Linked DNA regions of Zobellia nedashkovskayae. The protein of the gene in region 1 interacts with the protein of each later gene in a pairwise test. Links are inferred from orthologs where the notes say so. Each region holds a gene or a part of one and is shown on either strand. Other genes may lie near its edges.

Region 1 (3,655 bases):
AAAACCTTATTTTGTTTTTTTTTACTCGCATGCGGCGCTACGGCAGATGGCCAAATAGCAAATTCCCAATTAGCGGATAGTCTCTATGCTACCGGTAACTATATAAAAGCTATTAACTACTATGCGAAAGATGGTTCCAAAGCTTCCGGTCTCCAGATTGCAAGAGCGTATAACGCCATTGGAAATTACGAAAAAGCAATAGCACAATATCGAAATGTTTTGTCGCTAGATGTAACACTCCAAATCTGTAAATTTGAGTTGGGTAAACTCTATCTAAAGACAAAAGATTTCAGCAATTCAGAAATCTTATTTAAAGACCTTATCAATGTTTCAGATAATAATCCTGAATATCATTTTTATCTAGCAGAGACTTTTCGTGAACAAAAAAAGGTTGGCAATAGTATAACTTCATATAAGAATGCCACGGCAACAGATAGTACCCATCTAAGGAGTCTGTTTCAGTTGGGAAAATACTATGTTGGACAAAGAGAAAAGGATTCGGCCTTTATTTTCATTGACCGTGGACTCCGATTTTACGAAAATGATGTAGCGCTTATAAATTTAAAGGCTTTAGCCTATTTTAACAATGATGAATATATTAAAGCACTTCCTTATTTTAATACGCTTTTAGAGTTAGGAGAGGAAAAGGAGTATATCTATGAAAAACTAGCCTATTGCTATTTTAAGGATTGGGAGTTTGAAAAGGCAAAAGCCAACTATAAAAAGGTCTTAGAATTGAATGAGGAAAATGCCGATGCTTATTTCTATTTGGGTCAGGTATATTGGAAAGATAAACAGATAGATAGTGCGCAGTACTATGTTAAAGAGTCTATTGCAGTTCAGAAACCTTTTCTGGTTAGGGAATATGTTGCCCTTGCTGGAATTTCTAGAAATAAAGAAGATATGAAATCTGCTTTGGAATATTATAAATTAGCTCATGAGGAAGACCCGGATGATGCGCTAATCTATCACAATATTTGTACGGTGGCTGATCAGTATTATAAAGACCCTAAGGTTAAGTTGAAGTATTACGAGAAATTTGACGAAAGGTTCGGTAACAAGAATGATTATATGGCAAAGATGGTAGCCAAACGCATTTCTGAACTAAAAGAGGAAATTCATTATGATGTAAAATAGCAGACCTTGTTTTCTAAATGGTTTTTTTAATAAAAAACTGTCCTTTTGATGAATTTTCCCTTTGCGAATAAGGATTCATAGCACAAACCTCCACAAAAAATCGTAATTTCAGCCTAGAATTAAGGCAATGCGAAACCTCACAATTTTATGTTTTTTGTTCCTGCTTACGGCATGTAATTGGTCGGCTTCAAGGGAAAAGAAAACCCAAGAATTGGTCAACAAAGAAATCTTAGGTATTGATTGGGAAGATGTGGATCAATACCCTCTTTTTGCCGATTGCGACGAAATGGCTTCCAAAGAAGAGCAGAAACAATGTTTTATGGCTACGCTGATGAAACATTTTTCAAAAACACTTGAGGAATCAGATTTTGTGGTACAAGAAGCAGTGAAAGACACTATTTTTGTCGATTTTTTAATGGAAGCTTCAGGGGCTATTTCTCTTTTGAATATTGATAAAGGAGATATAACAGAAATTCAACTTCCAGGTTTTGACAAACAAATAGAAAATTGCCTGAACGGTTTACCTAAAATTGAACCCGCATTAAAAAGAGGTATTCCTGTTAGGGCAAAATTTAGAATTCCTATAGTACTTCAATAAAACAAATTATTTGGCAACGGAAAAAATTATACTCGGCATTGATCCAGGAACTACCATTATGGGCTTCGGTGTTATTAAAGTGGTTGGAAAAAAAATGGAGTTCATTCAAATGAACGAACTGATGCTCAAAAAATACAGCGACCACTACGTAAAATTAAAGCTCATTTTTGAACGCACCATAGAACTTATTGATACGTACCACCCTGATGAAATAGCTATTGAGGCGCCGTTCTTTGGTAAGAACGTACAATCTATGCTCAAACTAGGTCGCGCCCAAGGTGTGGCCATGGCAGCAGGTCTTTCCCGTGAAATTCCCATAACGGAATATTTGCCAAAGAAGATAAAAATGGCTGTAACAGGCAATGGTAATGCTAGTAAGGAACAGGTTGCCAAAATGCTACAAAGTGTACTGGGACTAAAAACGCTACCCAAAAACCTAGATAGTACAGATGGTCTTGCCGCTGCGGTTTGCCATTTTTATAACTCAGGTAGAGTAGATGTCGGTAAAGGGTATTCGGGTTGGGATGCTTTTGTAAAACAGAATAGTTCTAGGGTTAAAAAGTAGTGGGGTAGTAGTGAGTACTTAGTATTAAGTAAATAGTACTCGGTTGGCAGTGAAAAACTAATACTGATTTAATCTACATCTAAAAAAAATTAGTCATTCACAACAACCCCTAACCTCTCAATTCTAAGTGCTAAATACTAATTACTAAAAAAAATGAGCGGCATCTACATCCATATTCCTTTTTGCAAACAGGCATGTCATTATTGTGATTTTCATTTCTCGACTTCAATGGGGAAGAAAGAAGCCATGATTACGGCTTTGCAGAAAGAACTACTCTTGCGAAAAGACGAGTTTAAGAATGAGGTTGTAGAAACTATATATTTTGGAGGAGGAACGCCCAGTGTGCTTCAAACAGAAGAAATACAATCTATTATTGATTCAGTTTACAGTAATTATACAGTTTCTGAAAATCCGGAAATCACGTTAGAGGCCAATCCAGATGATTTATCAACGGAGAAAATAATTGCCCTTTCCAAAAGTCCTATCAATCGTTTAAGCATAGGTGTTCAATCTTTCTTTGAGAAGGATTTAAAACTTATGAATCGTGCACATAATGCTAGTGAAGCGGAGAATTGTATAAGGGAAGCAACTACCTATTTTGATAATATTTCTATTGATTTAATTTACGGAGTCCCAGACATGACAAACGAGCGTTGGAAAGAGAATATAGACAAAGCACTTTCTTTTGGAATACCTCATATTTCTAGTTATGCCCTAACCGTTGAGCCACACACGGCACTCGCTAGTTTTATTAAAAAAGGCTTGGTCAAAAATGTAGATGATGAGGTGGCGCAGGCGCATTTTCATATCCTGTCCGAAACTTTGGAAGCCGCTGGTTTTGAAAGCTATGAGATATCTAATTTTGGAAAACCAGGTTATTTTTCAAGAAATAATACGGCCTACTGGCAACAGAAAAAGTATTTAGGTATAGGTCCGTCCGCACACTCGTATGATGGTGTGCGTAGAGGGTGGAACATCAATAATAATCCCAAATATTTGAAGTCGATAGAAAAAGGAGAGCTTCCTATGGAAACTGAAACCTTATCCGTTACCGATACTTATAATGAATATGTGATGACCGGTTTACGTACCATTTGGGGTGTCTCGCTTACAAGAATTGCTTCTAAGTTTGGTGAGAAATACCAGGAATATGCTTTAATGCAGGCGGAGAAGCACCTGAAGGACGAGTTGCTACATATTGATGGTGACACCCTGTTAACTACTAAAAAGGGGCGTTTTTTAGCTGACGGTCTAGCATCCGACCTTTTTATGTTAAATTTGAAGTAGAAACAGAAGTGAATAGGTGTAGAAGAAGTACACCATGAAGGCCGTAAGCATATAGTTACCCCAAATAA
Region 2 (3,634 bases), 110 kb from region 1 along the record:
TCTTACCAAGCAACCTGTTCCAGAGCAGGTAAATATTGCTTATGGGGAAACTAGGTTGACTTTTGGTAAAGAATATATTATTCCAAAACCTTTTGATCAACGTTTGATAGCTGAAATTCCACCAGCCGTAGCTAAAGCAGCAATGGATAGTGGTGTGGCTAAGAACCCTATTGATGATTGGGGCCGATACAAAGAGGAATTGTTACAGCGTTCTGGTAATGATAATAAGGTAGTGCGTTTGTTGCACAACCGGGCCAAAATGAATAAAAAACGTATTGTTTTTGCAGAGGCCGATCATTTGGATGTACTTAAAACAGCACAGATCGTTTATGAAGAAGGTATTGCAGAACCTATTCTTTTAGGACGAAAAGAAGTTATTCTTGAGCTAAAAAAGGAAATAGATTTTGATGCTGATATAGAAATTTTAGACCCGACTTCTAATGAGTTTGATGAAAAACATATTCGCTACGCGACCAAGTTTTGGGAAAGTAGAAAAAGAAGTGGTACTACACTTTATAGTGCTAAAATAAGAATGAGACAGCGTAACTACTTTGGTGCTATGATGGTGCTTGAAGGTGATGCGGATGGAATGATTTCTGGATACTCAAGAGCCTACCCAACAGTAGTAAAACCTATTTTTGAAGTTATAGGGAGAGCTTCGAACGTTAAAAAGGTATCTACGGTAAACATCATGATTACAGATAAGGGACCTTTGTTCTTGTCCGATACTTCTATAAATATTGATCCAAACGCAGAAGAGATCGCTGAAATAGCACAGAATGCAGCTAATGTTGCGGCTACTTTTGGTTTTGAACCTGTATTGGCGTTATTGTCTTATGCAAACTTTGGTTCATCTAGCCATCCTCATGCTAAAAAAGTAAGAGAAGCGGTTCGTATTTTACATGAAAGAAATCCTGATTTAATCGTTGATGGTGAAATCCAAACAGATTTTGCATTAAATAAAGAGTTATTACAGAGTCAGTTTCCTTTTTCTAAACTTGCTGGTAAAAAAGTCAATACCTTGATTTTTCCTAACCTGGAAGCGGCAAACATTACTTATAAATTATTGAAAGAATTGAACCAGGCGGATAGTATTGGCCCAATCATGGTTGGTTTAAGAAGATCAGTTCATATCCTTCAATTAGGGGCAAGTGTAGATGAAATGGTAAATATGACGGCGGTTGCGGTTATAGATGCCCAAGAAAGAGAAAAAAGAAAAAAAGCCAAATCAACAAAGGCTTAATAATAGTATTCGTCCGGCTGTAATGGCCGGACAAAATAACTCCTCAAAACCACACCGAACATGATAACCCACCTCAAAGGCAAACTTGTAGAAAAGAATCCAACATATGTAGTAATAGAATGTGCTGGAGTGGGCTATTTTGTTAATATTTCTTTGAATACTTTTTCTAAGATAGGGGATTCAGAAAGTATTAGTTTATTCACCCATCTACAGGTGAAGGAAGATTCACACACGTTATTCGGTTTTTCTGAAAGGTCGGAACGTGAAATTTTTCGTCTTTTATTATCGGTTTCCGGTATTGGTTCAAGTACGGCAAGAACCATGCTTTCTTCATTGGAACCCGCTCAAATTAGGGATGCTATTGCCAATGGGGACGTGCCAACAATTCAGTCTATCAAAGGCATAGGAGCCAAAACTGCCCAACGAGTAATTCTAGACCTTCGTGACAAGATTTTAAAAGTTTACGATATAGGCGAAGTTTCCGCACTTGCGAACAATACTAATAAAGAAGAAGCGTTATCTGCTTTAGAGGTTCTTGGCTTTGTAAGAAGACAAGCCGAAAAGGTAGTTGATAAAGTACTTACCCAAGATCCCTCGCTCAGCGTAGAGAACATAATTAAACTTGCGCTTAAAAATTTATAACAAGTTTGAAAACAGGGGCCAAACTATTTCTTAAATCACCATTTAAGCTTACACTCCTATTTTTATTTTTGATTGTTTCCTCCAGTATATCGTATGCTCAAGAAACCGAAAATGAAGATAGGGAAGAGCAAGAAGTGGATTCTGTAAAGACCGGTTTTTCTTTGGGTAAACTCAAAATGGAAAATCCGGAAAGTATTGTTTCTAAATACGATTACGACACAAACCTTAACATGTACATCTATTCTGAGAAGGTAGGTGATTTTGATATTGGGTATCCTGTAATTCTAACACCGGAACAGTATTATGAACTAGTACGTCAAGAGGGAATTAAAGGCTACTTTAAAGAAAAGTCTGATGCTTACTCAGGTAAAAAAGAAGGTAGTGAAGAGGCTAGAAAAAACTTACTTCCTAACTTTTATGTAAACAACAACTTCTTTCAATCTATTTTTGGAGGTAATACTATAGAGGTAATACCACAGGGTTCTGTTGCAATGGATTTAGGGGTTATCTGGCAGAAGAACGACAATCCTTCTTTATCCCCAAGAAACCGTACCAATCTTTCTTTTGATTTTGATCAACGTATAAGTTTGAGTATGCTAGGCAAGATAGGAGAGCGATTACAGGTAACCGCAAACTACGATACAGAAGCCACTTTCGATTTTCAGAACATTGTAAAATTAGATTACACACCTACTGAGGATGATATTATACAGTCCATTGAAGTAGGTAACGTAAACATGCCGCTTAACAGTTCTTTAATTACTGGGGCACAAAGTCTTTTTGGGGTTAAAACTCAGCTTCAATTTGGTAAAACTACCGTTACAGCAGTGTTTTCAGAGCAACGTTCACAAAATAATACTGTTGTTGCACAAGGTGGTGGTACAGTTAATGATTTTTCTGTTTCAGCTCTGCAATATGATGAAGACAAGCATTTCTTCTTATCACAATACTTTAGGGACAATTACGATGCGGCTTTAGTCAACTATCCTTATATAAGAAGTCAAGTTCAGATTACGCGTTTAGAAGTGTGGGTTACCAACCGTAGCCAACAAACTTTAAACGTTCGTAATATTGTAGGTATTCAGGATTTAGGTGAATATGATCCCTTAGTTGCGGGAGATGAAACCACTAGAATTGGCCAAAATGCTCCTGCATCATTTTTTAAAACTAATACAGGACAGCCAAATCAATTGCCACGAAATAACGCAAACAACTATGATCCATCTTTAATTGGTAAAGGGGGAGCGCTAACAACAAGTATTCGTGATGTAGCCACTATAGAACAGGGTTTTAATGTGTCAGGGTACTTGCCTAATCAAGGTTTTGATTACGCCTATTTAGAAAATGCTAGAAAATTAGAACAGAGTAGAGATTTTCAATTTAACTCGCAATTAGGTTATATCTCATTGAACCAACGTTTAAGTAATGATGAGGTTTTGGCTGTTGCATTTCAATATACCTATAACGGTAAAGTTTATCAAGTAGGGGAATTTGCCAATGGGGGACTAGATGCCACTACGGTTTCGGGAGCTATTGATAATCCTATAATAGAAAACAACACGTTGATTCTCAAATTACTGAAAAGTAATATCACCAACGTATCTGATCCTATCTGGGATTTGATGATGAAGAACATTTATGCTACGGGTGCTTTTAGATTGAGTGAAGAAGATTTTAAAATGAATATTCTTTATTCCAACCCAACACCAAGAAATTATATTACTCCGGTAGAAGATTTTCCAAACCAAA

What was found.
Region 2: the proteins of ruvC (region 1) and ruvA interact in binary tests that used the Escherichia coli proteins (3 or more experiments, as listed by UniProt). The link is inferred for Zobellia nedashkovskayae from one-to-one orthologs.

What each region holds. Positions count from the first base shown.
Region 1 is NZ_JADDXR010000002.1:800,400-804,054, reverse strand. What follows is about bases 543-3,522. They hold ruvC (crossover junction endodeoxyribonuclease RuvC), read left to right. Parts: upstream 543-1,745; coding sequence 1,746-2,300; downstream 2,301-3,522. Other genes in these bases: hemW (radical SAM family heme chaperone HemW), read left to right, coding at 2,454-3,522; IWB64_RS03460 (hypothetical protein), read left to right, coding at 1,265-1,735; IWB64_RS03465 (tetratricopeptide repeat protein), read left to right, coding at 543-1,137. Also shown: more of IWB64_RS03465, read left to right, coding at 1-542; more of hemW, read left to right, coding at 3,523-3,587.
Region 2 is NZ_JADDXR010000002.1:685,361-688,994, reverse strand. Bases 136-3,094 are described here. They hold ruvA (Holliday junction branch migration protein RuvA), read left to right. Parts: upstream 136-1,303; coding sequence 1,304-1,885; downstream 1,886-3,094. Other genes in these bases: sov (T9SS outer membrane translocon Sov/SprA), read left to right, coding at 1,891-3,094; IWB64_RS02960 (NADP-dependent malic enzyme), read left to right, coding at 136-1,243. Also shown: more of IWB64_RS02960, read left to right, coding at 1-135; more of sov, read left to right, coding at 3,095-3,634. UniProt on the Escherichia coli protein: The RuvA-RuvB-RuvC complex processes Holliday junction (HJ) DNA during genetic recombination and DNA repair.